DNA from 3 places in the Streptosporangium fragile genome. Region 1 is predicted to be linked to each of the others. Evidence: riboswitches for the same ligand, from Rfam matches in the RefSeq annotation. Region 1 holds a riboswitch; each other region holds the start of a gene.
The links. A riboswitch is a leader RNA that binds a small molecule or an ion and turns the genes downstream of it on or off. The one in region 1 is predicted to bind cyclic di-AMP.
Positions count from the first base shown of each region.

Region 2: it holds a riboswitch for cyclic di-AMP, as region 1 does, so the genes downstream of both, ABD841_RS19910 (hypothetical protein) here and ABD841_RS34375 (VldE C-terminal domain-containing protein) in region 1, are expected to answer to the same signal.
Region 3: it holds a riboswitch for cyclic di-AMP, as region 1 does, so the genes downstream of both, ABD841_RS25425 (D-alanyl-D-alanine carboxypeptidase family protein) here and ABD841_RS34375 (VldE C-terminal domain-containing protein) in region 1, are expected to answer to the same signal.

Region 1 covers NZ_BAAAVI010000078.1:9,983-14,942, reverse strand. Annotated here, with positions in the region: gene ABD841_RS34390 (hypothetical protein) at 66-458, opposite strand; gene ABD841_RS34385 (Glu/Leu/Phe/Val dehydrogenase family protein) at 613-1,668, opposite strand; gene ABD841_RS34380 (Lrp/AsnC family transcriptional regulator) at 1,781-2,245, shown strand; gene ABD841_RS34375 (VldE C-terminal domain-containing protein) at 2,281-3,255, opposite strand; cyclic di-AMP (ydaO/yuaA leader) riboswitch at 3,257-3,394, opposite strand; gene ABD841_RS34370 (AfsR/SARP family transcriptional regulator) at 3,731-4,960, opposite strand, start outside.
Region 2 covers NZ_BAAAVI010000028.1:19,105-24,064, forward strand. Annotated here, with positions in the region: gene ABD841_RS19900 (alpha/beta fold hydrolase) at 1-345, opposite strand, end outside; gene ABD841_RS19905 (hypothetical protein) at 599-1,210, shown strand; gene ABD841_RS19910 (hypothetical protein) at 1,431-2,378, opposite strand; cyclic di-AMP (ydaO/yuaA leader) riboswitch at 2,680-2,813, opposite strand; gene ABD841_RS19915 (DUF4253 domain-containing protein) at 3,160-4,011, opposite strand; gene ABD841_RS19920 (carbohydrate ABC transporter permease) at 4,269-4,960, opposite strand, start outside.
Region 3 covers NZ_BAAAVI010000042.1:12,119-17,078, forward strand. Annotated here, with positions in the region: gene ABD841_RS25415 (hypothetical protein) at 1-1,288, opposite strand, end outside; gene ABD841_RS25420 (hypothetical protein) at 1,711-1,878, shown strand; cyclic di-AMP (ydaO/yuaA leader) riboswitch at 2,168-2,315, shown strand; gene ABD841_RS25425 (D-alanyl-D-alanine carboxypeptidase family protein) at 2,326-3,420, shown strand; gene ABD841_RS25430 (pectate lyase family protein) at 4,197-4,960, shown strand, end outside.

The DNA.
Region 1 (4,960 bases):
GTCACCGGAATTCGGAATACTCCGGTATTTCCATTCTCCCGCGCCGCCGGACGGGCCCGCCGAAATCACCGGGAAACCATCGGTTTTCCGGCGCTTATTCCGCGTTGCTTTTCCGCCGTAGCCGTCCGGCGTCGGCGCCGGGAATGAAACGGGGATGGCCCGCCTCCGCTTTCCGGTATCCCCGTCCGGCCGAGCGGATCACGGCGAAGACGATCGGCAGGCGCCACCTGCCGGATCCCTTCGCCGCGGCCGAGGAGGTCGGCGAGCGCCACGACGACGATCGACACGGCGATGAACGGCTCGACGATCTGCGCGGGTGCTGCCACGACGCCCGTCGCCGCCGGAAGGAACGTGACACTGGTGACGGTCAGCGATCTGCACGAGCAGGATGCGCCGGCGGAGCAGGCCCGGCGCTCAGTGGCGGTGCGGCCGCCCGGGACGACCACTGCGGGAGCCATCCGGCCGCACCCCTCGCAGTTCACCTCTGCTCGAACGCGCATGGAGCGGGTAGAGCAGAGCGAAGGCGCGCCGCGCCCCGCCCGGACTCGAATCACAACGCCTCACGGCGCACACCGATGACCGTAGAGTCCCCGGCAGGAGGCGCTTCATGCCTCAGTGCGGATGCGAGAGGCTTTCGGGAACGGCCGCGCGGATACGGCGCTGCGCCATCTCGTGTGCCGCTTGATCGGGGGTTACACCGAGATCATCGGCGGTCTCCAGGAGAGCGGTAACGGTGCCTTCGATGGCGTTGACCCGGGCGCGGGCTTGGTCGGCGCCGAATTCGTACAGCTCCGTGGTTATCGCGTTGATGGCACCACCCGCACTCGCCACGTAGTCCGGGATCCAGACAATGCTCCGCTGATGCAGCAGTTCGGCGACCTCGGGGGTGGCCAGCTGGTTGTTCGCCGGCCCGACCACGGCACGGCAGCGCAGATCCCCCACGACCTGCGTGGTCAGCACGCCGCCGAGCGCGGCGGGGATCAGAACGTCGACGTCTGCGGTGACGATCTCGTCGGGGCTGCGCCAGGCGGCGCCGAGATCCTCGGCGATCTCCATCTTGGAGGTGTCGATGTCGGTGACGGTTAGTTCGACTCCCTCGGCGGCCAGCAGACGGGCGAGGTGTTCCCCGACGTGACCCAGGCCGATCAGTGCCATGCGGCGGCCTTCGAGGTTCGCGTCGCCGTACAGGCGTCGGCTGAGGGCGCGCAGCGCGGCGAGCGTCCCTTGCGCGGTGTGCGGGGACGAGTCGCCGCTTCCGCCCAGGTCTTCCGGCTTGCAGAACACGTGCGGGGTGACCTCCCCGATCACCGCCATGTCGGCTGGGGCCGTCCCCACATCCGGGCCGACCGCGTAGCTCCCGTCCATCGAGTCGATCATGTCGGCGACGTCGTACATGACGTCCCGGCGCCGGGCCGAATCCAGCCGGGTGCCTTGTGGCAGGGCCACGACGGTCTTTCCGCCGCCGCTGGTCAGCCCGGCCACCGCGAACTTGAGTGTCATCGCGGCCGACAGGCGAAGAGCGTCGGTAAGGCCATCGCGCCAATCGGGGTAGTGCCAGAGCCGGAGCCCTCCCGCGGCCGGGCCCAGTGCCGTGGAGTGAAGGGCGAGGATCACTGGTAGATCTGAGCGCGGGCCCCGCCGGATGAGGATTTTTTCGTGGTCCAGCATGGGCTTTCCCTTCTCGCGTAGTCAGTCGACGGTAACCGTTCTGCCCGGCATCTGCCGTGCTCTGAGAGGGTTTACCGAACGATTGACCGGAAGAGCCAGTAACATCCTGGTCGTGGATGAACTTGATTCGGAAATTGTGCGGCTTCTCCAAACAGATGCGCGGCAGTCCAACCGGGAGCTCGCCCGAAAGCTCGGCGTGGCACCCTCGACCTGCCTGGAACGCGTCCGCGCGCTTACCCGGCGAGGCGTCATCCGCGGCTACCACGCGGATATCGACCCCGCCGCGCTCAACCGCCGGGTCCAGGCCCTGGTGTCGGTTCAGATTCGCCCGCTGAGCCGCAGCGTCATCGACGCCTTCCAGGACTTCGCCGGCGGACTTCCCCAGGTCCTCAGCGTATTTGTGCTTTCCGGAGGCGACGACTTCGTCCTCCACGTCGCCGTTCAAGATCTTGACAGCCTGCACTCTTTCCTCACCGACCGACTCAGCAAGCGCCGGGAGGTCACTGGATTCCGCACATCGGTGATCTTCCAGCAAGTCAGCAACACCGCCCCCACCCGCCTCCCCGAACCCTCTTAGATCCACTCCTGGGCGGGATGCTATTCGTCCCTTTATCAGTGCATCGAGATGTGCACGTGGTCGTAGTGGTTCTGGGTGATGCTCCCCCGGTCCTCCATGGCGCGCCAGCCGGAGCCGTGGTTGATGCGCTGGCGCCAGATCACGTACTTGACGCCGAGCTTGTCCCTGTTCTCCAGGGTCCAGGCGGCGATCTCGTCGCCGAGTTTGAGGTTGGCCGCCGTGGGCATCGCGCCGCCGCTGCTCATCATGAAGTCGCAGGCGCGGCCCAGGGGGTGCTCGCCACCGTCGTTGCCCGAGCGGTAGCAGCCGACCTCGTACGGGAGGTCGAAGCGCTTCTTGATGGTGTCGCGCATGGTGCGGGTCCGGTCGGTGATGTTGTCGGTGCCGGTGGGCTGCTGGGGGGCCCAGGTGCCGTCGGCGCGGCGGCCCGAGCCGGTGGGGACGAGCCGGTCGAGCCTGCCTTTGAGGTCGCCGATCGCCTCCCGGGTCTCCGCGCGCCGGCTCCCGAGCTCCTCGACCTCCGCCTCGATCTCGTCGGCGAGACGGGTGGCCTTCTCCACGGCCTGCTTGCTGCCGTGGAGGCCGGCGGCGAAGCCCCGCAGCTGGGCGACCTCCAGGACGGTGAGCTGCTCCGTCACCGCGGCGCCGCTCAGGCCGAGGGTGAGCAGGACGGAGGGCAGGGTTCCCGCGCTGCTCTGGTAACGGACCAGCGCGGCGGAGACGACCTGGTTCCTGGCTTCGGCGTAGGCCTCCTCGGCCTTCCGCAGGCTCTCCTTCGCTGCGGCTTCGGCCTTCTGCGCTTTCTTGAGCGACTCGCGCTTGGCCCGGTAGGCGCGGCCCAGCGTGTCGGCCTTCTTGCCGAGCTCGGCCAGATCGGCACGGAGCTCGCTCTCGGTCGGCTTGGGGGCTGCGAGCCCCGCCTCTGCGGGACCCAGCGCGAGCGCGACGGCGGCGAAGGCGCCGACCACGACGGTCGCATGACGGCGGAACGTGGGGGACGTGGCTGTCACGTGTCTTCCTCTCATCTGCCGACCGGGTTAGCTGACGGGTTCGGGCTGGAGGAAGCCCGTCCACGGAAGTGGATTCACCCCGGGTGCGGTGGGTCCCCGGTTCCCGGGCGAGGCGCCTGGGATTAGGCATGTCGGCTGGTACAGCCGAGGCAGAACGGAGCTTAGTAGTAAATAGCCGGTCATGTGAACCCAATCAGGCACAAAACACCGATCGACTCGCTATTGACTACAGACCGACACAAAAGGGACAACACGTGTCGGTGTCACGGTCCGCCTCCGGCGGGCGTGGGACCTCCGGACAGAGCTCCGGGCGAGCGCGCGGAGAGCGCCGGAACGCATGAGTGCCCGGACAGGCTCGCGGGGCACCGGGACACATGAGACCCGGACGGGAGCGCGGGGCGCCGGGACACACGAGCACCCGGACGGGCGCGCGGAGGGGGGACGCGAGGGCAGGGCTCCGTCCGTCCCGGCCCGCTCAGAACCACTCCGAGCGTCCCGGCAGGGTCGCCCGCGGGCGGGGGCGGCTCGTGGACGCGTTGCGCACGCGCGGAGCGCGCGGGCCGGGCTGGGAGCGCGCCTGGTCGGCGGGATGACCGGAATCCCGGGCGATGTCGAGGGCGGCCTGGTGGTAGACGAGCGCTTTGGCGGGGTGACCGGTGGCCTGGTGGGCGCGGGCGAGGCCGTACAGCCCCTCGAACTGGGCGCCGCGGTCTCCGACCCGGCGGGCGATCTTCAGCGCGCGCCGGTAGTGGTCGGCGGCGGTCCGGTACTCGCCCCGGAGGAGGTGGACGAAGCCGAGGCCGGTCAGCGCGCGGAGCTCACCGTCGCGGTCACCGGTGGCGCGTGCGATCTCCAGCGCGTACTCGGAGTACTCGGAATACGCGGGGTAGTCGGGGTAGTCGGAGTACTCGGAATACGCGGGGTAGTCGGGGTAGTCGGAGTACTCGGCGGACCGGCCCGGGGCCGGCCGGGCGTGCGCGCGGGGCGCGTCAGGCCCGCCACCGCGGCCGATGACGGCTCGCGCGATCTCCAGGGCCTGCTCGAAGCACTCGGCGGCCTCGCCGGACCGCCCCTGCGCGAGATGGACGTCTCCGAGGCCGCACAGTGCGGCGAGCTCGCGATCGCGGTCGGCGCCGACGGGGGCGAGGGCGGCATGCGGGACGCGGGCGTGGTGAGCGCGGGTGTGCAGGTGGCGCTGGAGAACCACCGCGAGGCGGCGGGCGTGGACGGGCCAGCCGTGCCCGGCGGCGTGCGCGGCGGCGGCGAGCAGGTTGGCCAACTCGGCGTCCAGCCACTCCGCCCCGCGGGCCGGGCCGCCGGGAAGCGGCACCGGGCCGACCGGCCTCCGGACGCGGGGGACGTGGTCGGCCGCACCGGGGTGGGCCGGCTCCGCGGCGGCCGGGACGGCGGAGACGTAGTGGTCGAACAGCCGGGTCAGGGCGGTGCGCCGGTCGATCTCGGTGTCCTCGTCGGCCAGGGTGGCGGTGGCGTGCGCGCGCAGCAGGTCGTGGAAGCGGTACCGGCCCGAGACCGGCTCCTGCAGCAGGTGGGCGTCGACCAGGTCGTCGAGGAGCCGGTCGGCGTGCTGGAGGGTGGTGCCGGCGAGGGCCGCGGCCGCGTGCCGCTCGATGTCGGGCCCCGGGTGCAGGCCGAGCAGCCGGTACATGCCCTGTAGGTCCGAGCCGAGGCGGTGGTACGACAGGTC
Region 2 (4,960 bases), on a different contig from region 1:
GATCATGCCGCCCATCGAGACGCCGACCACATGGGCCGCGTCCCAGCCGAGCGCGTCGAGCAGCCCGGCGCTGTCGTCGGCCATGTCGTCGAGCAGGTACGGCACCTGCCCGTCGCCTCCCGGGGCGGGCACCCCGGCCTCGTGCAGATGCGTGCTCTCGCCGATGTCGCGGTTGTCGAAACGCACCACGTGGTGCCCCCGATCGGCGAGGAGGCCGCAGAACTCCTCGTCCCAGTGGATCATCTGGGAGCCCAGCCCCATGATCAGCAGAAGCGGACGCCCTCCGGGTGAGCCGAAGGTGTCGTAGGCGATCTCGATGCCGTTCGCCGAGGCTCGCAGAGTCATGGTCCTCCTACCGTGCCGGTCCTGCGGAACAGAATCTCATTCTGTACAGAGGCGGGGCAAGGGTGGGGTCACCTGGCCGGAGGAGCGCCGGTCAACCGCGCGGGGGACGGCACACGGCAGGGGCACGGCTACCCTTCGGGTCATGCCCCTGCCGCACACCCCGGGCACAAAGAAAGGTCCCATGGTCACGTTCTCCGTTCCGCGCGCACCCGGGAGGCGAAGCGCGGGCTCAGCACCGGGGGCTTCCCGCCGGGTGTCGCGATCCCGCGGCGGGTCGCCGGGGCGCCGCTGGGGCTCCGTGGTGGCGGCGCTGCTCATCGGCGCGCTGCCGGCATGCGGGACCGGCGCGTCGGGCACCACGGACCCGTCGCCCGCCCGGGAGGGCAGCCGCAGCCTGGTGCTCCCGCCGCCCGAGAAGGCCGGGCCCGTGAAACTCACCGGCATGTGGCCGTTCCTCACCCGCGAGGAACTACTGGACCGGCATCCCCACGTCCGGGGCGCCACCGTCGAGGACGCGGTGCAGGTGCGGTACGAGGAGGTCAAACGGGCCAAGGGCCACTCCTTGACCAGGGGGTTCATCTTCACCGGCTACGACGTGCGGATCAGCCGGGATCAGGAGGCGCCGACCGTTGAACACGCCCTCCAGACGTTCCTGGCGGGCGACACCCCCGACCACGCCTTCGACCTCCCGGCGGGGCCGTTCGGCGGCCACGCCCGCTGCGTCGGCCTGGAGCTCGTCGGCTCCGAGACCGGCATGTGCGCCTGGGCCGACGACGGCACGGTCGGGGTGATACTCGGCCCGAACTTCAGCGCCGCCGAGTTCAAGGAGATGCTTCCGGGGTTCCGCGCCGCCGTCGAACGCTGACGACCGCCCGGCGCCGGAGGCGGCGCCCCCATCCGCCGCGCGGCGGGGGCGAGCACCGGCGGACGACGTTCCGGCAGCCGAAGGCCCCGGCGCGGGAGCGCCGGGGCCGGGTCGTGCGAGGGTGTCCCCCGAGGACGTCGCGGGGAACGCCCGGAGGGACCGCGCGGGGACGCCAGGGGGAAACGTCCCGGAGGAGTCGCGCGGGGACGCCGCGGGACGGTCAGGCGCGGCGGCGGCCGGGGCGGCGGCGACGGCCGGTGAGCAGGAGGGCGCCTCCGCCCACGGCGATGAGCAGGACCGCCGCGGCGGTGCCCTTCGAGCCCGAGGAGGAGCTCGCGGCGGCGTTGGCGGCGCCGTCCAGGTCACGCGCTTCCTTCTCGCGCTTGACGTCCGCCGTGAGCACGACGTTCTTGGACGAGCCCGCCGCCGGCCCGGCGACGGCCTCGGCCTTCGTGGCCTCCTCGGCCTTCTTCGGCTCCGCGACGACCTCGGTCTTCTTCGGCTCCGCGGCCTTCTTCGGCTCGGCCGGCTTGGCGACGAGGGGCTTCGGCGGGACGGCCGGGTTGCGGTCCTTGCGGCCCCAGGCGCCGGTGGAGAAGGCCACCGGGTGGTTCTTCTTGCCCACGCCGTCGCCCCACTTGGTGATCACGTACTGGACCTTGATGTGACCCATGCCGCCGTTGCCGTTGACCATGAGCGTGTTGGGGTTGAACGTGCCGCCGGTCAGATCCGCGAAGGTCTTGGCGTCGAGGTCCAGCATGACGCCCCGGCTGGAGGGCTCGCCGGGACCGCGGTCGCCGACGAAGAACTTGGCCTTCTTGCCCTTGTAGATGACGTAGCCCTCGGTGAACAGGGGCCAGCTCGGGCTCGCGGCCATGCCCTTCTGCATCGGCTTGCCGCTCGCGGGCAGGCCGGTGTCACCGGCGCGGCCGGAGGAGTCGTCCCAGAAGTAGGAAGCCGTGGTCGACCCGGTGAGCAGGACGGTCTGGGAGGCGGCGTCGGGCTTGTCGGCTCCCGGGGCGGTACGGGCCGCGGGGGTGGCGGAGGCGGGCAGCGCGGAGGCGACACCGGTGGCGGTCAGCACGCTCGCGCCGACGAGGAGCGCGGCGGCGAGACGGTTCTTGTGCAGGGCGAAGAAGAAGCGCATGGGGAAAACGAGCTCTTTCACGAGGGAACGGGGCGGCCACGTGCGGCACACGGCGGAGGCACGGGCGAGGACGCGCTCGACGAGAAAAGGCGCAGCGGGATCAACCAGGCGCTACGCGAAGCACGGGCGGGAAGGCACCGCGATCAGGCGCGACGGAAGGGTTCGGGTGAAGTTCTGGCGAGCTGAGGGCGAAGGTCCGGGAGCCTGCACGTCAAGATCCGGGGAACCGGGACATGCGGGTCCGGGGACCGGCGCGTGCGGCCTACGGGACCGGCACGGCCACGGAACGCGCCGACATGGTGACGCGGTGATCCATGGGGGGATCTCCTCTCCATCTCGTCTACCGGGTTAGCTGACGGGTTCGGGCGGTGGAGTTGCCCTACCGCCGCGCGCTCGCGGCGGATTCACCCCGGGAAGGTGGGTCCCCGGCTCCCGCGGGCTTGGCGGCCCTCGGGACTCGACGTCGGCCGGCCGCTCCTTCTGTTGAAGGGCAGGTCACCAACCGATAACAACCAGGACACTACCCAGCACAATGGGACAAAGCAAAACAAATCCCATGAAAAGCCCAGAAGATCTACCTACAACCCCCAAGAAACACCCACCCCGGGGGTGGCCGGCGTCGCCCCTGCCGGCCGCCTCGGCACCGCGAGCAGCCCCGGTACACCCGTACCGCGGGAGGCCCGGCACGCCCCGCCGCGGGAGACCCGGCACACCCCGCCACGGGAGACCCGATACGCCTCTACCGCGGGAGGCCCGGCACACCCCGCCGCGGAAGGCCCGGCCGGGTGATCGGCCTCAGTGATCAGTCCCACCAGAACGACCAGGCGTTCCTGCCCTTGATCTGCTCGGCGTAGTCGATGAGGGTGCCGGCGCCCTGGATGATGCTGTCGGGGCAGAACGTCCAGTGCTCGGCCGCGACGTGCAGGGCGTGCTCCGAGGTCGTCGGCGGCGCGGCGACGCTCAGGTCGAGGGTGTTGAACCCCATGCCGACCACCCGGGCCCCGAACCTCTCCTCCCAGCTGCGCACCACGGCGGCCAGCGGAACCATCCACTCGTTGTGGTTCAGGGCGCCCTGCCAGCCCATGACGGCGAGCGCGTCGGCGCTCCGCTCGACGGCGACCAGGCCCAGCGGGGTCCGGCGCTCGGCCACCAGCCGGGCGTACCAGTCGGCGACCACGCCGGGGTCGGCGACAAGCTTGCCCGGCGGCGCCGGGCCCGGACAGCGGGGGCCGAAGGGGTCGAGGATGTCGACCTGGTCGGCGTGGGCCTTGGCGACCCAGTCGGTCCACACCTCGGCCATGAACGCCGCCGCGTGGTAGTTGTCGATCTCGGCGGCGGCGTCCGGGGCGATCTGGCCGGCCGCCCAGGGCTGGACGGAGTCCTCCAGCAGCACCGGCCAGAGGCCCGAGTGCTCGTGCTGGGCGCGCAGCAGGGCCCAGTACTCTCCGGACACCGCCACGTCGCTGAGCCAGAAGGCGGGTCGGGCACGGATCGACAGCTGCGAGTAACCAGGATCGGGCCAGACCACGTCACCGGGCGGCAGCTCCACGGAGAGCCGTCGGCCCTCGCCCCCGTCGGCGAACAGCTGGCTCAGAAATGGCGGAAGGTGCCCCCGCTCGCAATCGTCCATCTCTACCGATCCGATCCTGACCACGGACCAATTTTGTCCCGTCAAGCGTCCCGAGGGACAGTTCCGCCCTGGTACAGGCAAAACTTATCGGTACAGAAACGAACGAAACCCCTGGGCGCCCGTCTTCAACCGCCTCCCGGGCGCCTGGCTTCGGCCCTCCCGGTGACGGCCTCCGGCATCCCCCGGGGGCACCCGCCTCGCCTCCCCGGCGACGGCCTCCGGCCGCCTCCCGGGCACCCCCGCCTCGCCTCCCCGGCGACGGCTCCGGCCGCTCTTCGTTCTCAGTCCTTGACCGCCCCGCCCAGCCCGGCCACCAGCTTGCGCTGGACGGCCACGAAGAAGATCAGTACGGGGATGGTCATCAGCGTCGAGGCCGCCATGATGCCGCCCCAGTCGTTCTCGTCGGGCTTGAAGAAGACCAGCAGGGCCGCGGGCAGGGTCTGGTTGTCCTTGGCCGAGATGATGAAGGTCCTGGCGAAGATGAAGTCGTTCCAGGCGGTGATGAAGGAGAAGACGCTCGTCGCGATCAGGCCGGGCGCGACCAGGGGGAACAGGATCCGCCACAGGATGACCTGCCGGCTCGCACCGTCGATCATCGCGGCTTCCTCCAGCGCCTCCGGCACCGCCGCCACGAACCCGCGCATCATCCAGACGGCGAACGGCAGCGAGAACGCCAGGTGGACCAGGACGAGCGAGCCCAGGGTGTTGAGGCCCACGCCGGGCACCACCGCGCCGATGTCGCGGACGAGGAAGAACAGCGGGATGGTGAGCGCCTCCACCGGCACCATCTGCGCCACCAGGAACATGATCAGCACCGTCGTGCGGAACCGGAAGCGGAACCGGGTCACCGCCACCGCGGCGAGGAAGGCGACCACCGCCGAGAGCACGACGACGCTGAGGGCGACGCCGAGGCTGTTGAGAAAGTAGCGGCCGAAGTTCTCCCCGCCCAGCACCCGCTGGAAGTGCTCGAAGG
Region 3 (4,960 bases), on a different contig from region 1:
AGCCGTGCCCGCATTCCAGGCCGCCGCCGATGCTCGCCCCGGCGGCGTCGAGTGCCCTGCCGCCGGGATTGGCCAGGTGGGCACCACCGAAGTCGGCGAACGTGCCGACATGCGCGTCGGCGAGCCGGACCTCGCCCTCCGCCCGGAAGCCTCCGGAGCACGACAGCCCGCCTCCGACCGTGACGCCGCCGGCGTCCAGGGCGATCCTGCCGGCCGGGCTCGAATCCGGCGTGGTCAGCTGTGCGCCGGTCAGGTTCAGCGACCCGGCGATACGCGCCTGCGACAGGTCCACCCGGCCGCACGCGGTGAGCTCGCGCGCCTCGAGGGTGCCCTCGACCTGGAGTTCGGCGGCCTGGAGCGCGTCCCCGCCGGGATGGGTCAGGGTGGCGCCGTCCAGGCTGAGCTCCCGATCGACCCGGGAGTTGGCCAGCCGTACGATGCCCGTCACGGTGAATCCACTGCCCAGGTACAGTCCGCCCTCGGCGGTGATGCGGGAACCGAGCAGGGCCATCCGACCGGGATGGGCGATCGTGCTTCCGGTGAAGCTGAACGGCCCGGTCACCCGGGTGTTGCGCGCTCTGACCATCCCGGTGACCCTCATCCACCGGCAGAAGACACTGCCGTCGGCGACCAGCCCGTCCAGCACGAGCGCCGGGCCGTCGGCCGGGGCGAAGCGCGCCTCATCCATGATCACAGTGCCGGTCACCCGGGCGTCGGACAGCCGGACCTGGCCCACGGCTCTCAGCCCGATCGCGGACAGGCCGCGGCCCGCCTGCAGCCGGTCGCAGTCGACCGCGCCGACCCGCGCGTGGCTCAGCGTGAGGCTTCCCGTCACCTGGGTTCCCCGCAGTTCCAGCAGGCCGGTGCAGACACAGGCCTCCAGCCGCAGGTGCCCGTCGATCTGCGCGTTGGATCCCGACAGACCCGGCAGATGAGAGCGTTTGAAGCTCAGCTGCGAACACCGGGCCCAGTACAGGCTCGGATCCCGCTCGAAGAAGCACGACAGGAACCGAGCCGAGTGACGGACCGTGGAGTAGGCGAGGTCCACCCGCTCGGTGATCCGGGCCCCCTTGAGCCTCATCGCCGGGATCCGGTGCGACCGCGGCGCCTCCTCGCTCATCAGCAGAGCGGCGATCACCCGGCCACGGACCGTCCGCTCCGCGCCCCAGGCAGCCCCCGCCGCCGGGTCGTCCTCTGCCGGATCCCCGGTCGTGAAGTCGACCTCCTCCCCGTGTGGAAAGGCCTCCCACACCCGGAGCTCGGCCTCGGACAGATCCTCAACACGCACGTCGTCCCCTCACCCGAACGCGGTCATTCCCTTGATCACCTATGCCATGTCGAGGATTACCATCCGGCGCTCCGTTGACGCCATCCTTACCATCGCGTTGGCGGCCCGGGTCGGCCCGCGCGGGGTAAGCCGTCACCGGGCGCGGGGTACGCGCCGCCGGCGGCTCCTCCGCTCCCCGAAGGACCGCGCACCGGCCGGGCGGGGAATCCGGGCGTGTTTCCGGCGCCCCGGGCGGCGTACGAGCCGCGTCGGCGCGGAGGGCCGGCGGCTGCGGCGGCCCCGCCGGGCGACCGCCGGTCAACGTCTCCCCTGTCCGGGCCGCGGCGCAGACGCGATCACCCCGCCTCGCCGGGCAACCCGCCCGCACGGAACCGTATCCTTGGAGCAGCCTCGCCTCTCATCCCACACAAGCGGTGATCTTCATGTACGAGATCGTCTCGGCTCTGGCGCCTCCCGCCATCGTCGCCACTGTCTTCCTGCTCGGCGTACGGGCGGTCCTGAAGCACGAGCGGGCGGACCGGGCGCGGGAAAGACGCCAGCCCGCCGGACCTCCCGTGAAGCTCGCGAAGGAGACCGGCTCCGAGGAGTAGGACGCCGGAAGGCGACGCCCGCTCCGGGCCCGTCGGAGGGGTACGCGGCCCGGAGCGGGCGATCCGTTCTCCGCGGTGGCGGGGCGACGCGGGGTTCGGGGGGATCAGGCCGGGCCGCCGGTCCCCGCGCACGACAAGACGCGGCACCTTTTGTCCCATTTGCGGATTTATGTGCGGTTATATTACTTTCTAGGGAATCGCGGCAGACGCAGGCACGACCATCCGGCCGCACCCGTTGCCGTTTCGTTGCCCGGACCGTGTGTCCCCGGCGGGCCCTTCCCGCCGGGACGGCGCACGGCCGCCGAATCCGCACCTCGCGGAGCCGGGGACCCATCCCTTCGGGGTGAATCGGAGCGCCAGCCCCCGAGCTGCGCCCCGTAGGGCACTTCCCAGCCCGAACCCGTCAGCTGACCCGGTAGGCGGCATGGAAGCAAGGACCAACCCATCATGCCCAAGCACCGGCTTGCCTCCTCCCCGAAGAACCGCCTGAACCTCTCCCCGGACCGCCCGGACTTCCCGGAGAACCGGCTGGGTCTCCCGAAGAACCGGCTGGGTCACGCACTCGTGGGCGCCGTCGTCGCCGTCGGTACCGTGGCCTCCGGTGCCGCCACCGCGCAAGCCGCCACCGTGCAGACCGGCGCCCCGCAGACCGGCGCCGCCACCGTGCAGACCGGCGCCCCGCAGACCGGCGCCGGGACGCTCCTCCCGCTGACCCCGCCCGCCGGCGGTGAGGCCGCCCGCAGCAAGGCACCGGCGGTGCTCGGACGCGCGGCCTATCTGGTCGACGCCTCGACGGGCGACGTCAGGCTCAGCAAGGGGGCCGACCGGCGAATGCCGGTGGCCAGCCTGACCAAGGTGATGACCGCATACATCGTGCTCAGGGAGGCTAGGCCGACGGACACGGTCACGATCACGCCGGAGGACGTGTGGTACGCACAGGCCGGTGGAGGCACCAGCGCGTACCTGCGCGTGGGAGACCGGCTCTCCGTCGAGGACCTCCTGTACGGCCTGATGCTTCCCTCGGGCGCGGACGCCGCCCACGCGCTGGCCCGCGCCTACGGTCCCGGGGTCGCCGGATTCACCGCGAAGATGAACGCCACCGCGCGCGAGCTCGGGATGCGCGACACCAGGTACCTCAACGCCGACGGGCTGCCCACCCCCGAGGGCGAGGGCTATTCCACCGCGCGGGACCAGACCCGGCTGGCCGAGATCGCGCTGCGCAACCCGGCCCTGGTGAAGATCACCTCCACCCGGCGCCACACGACCCCCAGGACAGCCGATCACCGCGCCTACACCTGGCACAACACCAACAAGCTGCTCGGCTCACCGGGCGCGCTCGGCCTGAAGACGGGTTTCACCCGCGCCGCGGGCTACAGCCTGGCCTTCGCCGCCGACAGCCACAACCACCGGCTGGTCGGCGTGATCCTCGGCGAGACGGTCTCCGGCCGGCGGTTCCAGACCGCCCGGGCACTCCTGGACTGGGCGGCGCGCGAGACGACGGCGGGCGACGGCCGCGGCGGGAGTGCCCGGAACCACCGGTGACGGGCGACGTCGGCGCGCTCCCGGGAGAGCCCGACGGCGCTGTCCGGCGGCCCGCGGAAGGTGCTGGTGATCTTGCCCTACGGCGTGCCGTGCGGCGTAGCCGATGAGTGCCTGCCCGCGTCGGCGAAGGCGTAGCCGGCGCCGGCGGGCACCCGCAACCCGCCCTCGGCCGCCTGCGGCAAGCGCGTCGAGGCGCCCGGCGGGGGGCGACGGCGACGCCGGCGCAGAGGGCGCTCACCGAACGGTCGAAGGCGGTGGGGCCGCCCGGCGGGGGCGCCACCCGCCCGCCGGGCCGTACCGCCCCGGCGACGGGGCCGCCCCGGGAAACCTCCGCGTGTTCGCGGGGAAATTTTCGCGTTACGTCCCACCCGGGCGGACGGGTTCTCACCTGGAAGAACGCGTTCCCGCCGGGCGGGTGGCCGGGCTGCCGCCCGGACGGGGACGAACTCGGCGCTTGACCCGTCCCTTACCGGGGGCGTACAAGTGCGAAAAGAGTTGGATAGCGCTTTCCCACCCTTCATCCCCGGGCGCCGCCCGGGACCCGTCCGCACGTGCTCCGGCGGAGGCCTGACCCTGTCCAAGGCCTGCGCCGGCGGTGGCGGACGGGCTCCGGCGACGCCCGGCGGACACCGTTCGCCAGGGCCTCCGGCCATGCCGGCACGTGACCGCGGAGCGCGGCCACGCCGACGTCACCGGTTCGGGCCCCGGCGCAAGGCCATGGTCCGACCGGGCCGGAGCACGGCCCGGTCGGCACTGACGGAACTGGAGGTTCCACGGTGCGCAGAAGGAAAGAGCTCCGCGCCAACTCACTGCTCGCCGCGCTCGCGGCGGCCCTCGCCGTCATGGTGCTCGGGGCGATGGCGCTGCTGGCGGTGCCCAGCGCGTTCGCCGCAACGCTGTTCGGCGACGATTTCGAGGACGGTAACGCCACGGGTTGGTCGAAGTCCGGGGGAAGCTGGTCGGTGGCCGCCGACGGCTCCCAGGTTTACCGGCAGTCCGGCACCGGCGCGGACGCCCGCGCGGTGGCCGGCGCCGGATGGTCGGACCAGGCGGTGCAGGCGCGGGTGAAGCCGACCGCGTTCAACGGCGCCGGCCGGCACGTCGCGGTGCTGGCCAGGGCGCAGAGCACCAGCAGTTACTACTTCCTCGGATTGAGCAACGCGGGTTCGGTCGTCCTGGGCAAGCGGACCAGCGGCGGCCCGACGACCCTCGCCTCGGCTCCGGCGACGGTGACCGCGGGCACGTGGTACACCCTCAGGCTGGAGGCGTTCGGCACGACGCTGCGCGGCTTCGTCAACAACGTCGAGGTCGTCACGGCGACGGACGCCACCTTCGCCTCCGGCAAGGTGGGCCTCTCCGGTTACTACGCGAGCGCCTCGTTCGACGACGTGCTGGTGACCGACGTCGGCGGGCCGAGCAACCCGCCGACCAGCCCCACGGTCACACCGCCGCCCACGGGTACCTGCCCCACCTCGGGTGCTCCCACCGGGTTCGCCTCGGTGAACGCCTGGGGCCAGAACGGCACCACGGGAGGCGCGGG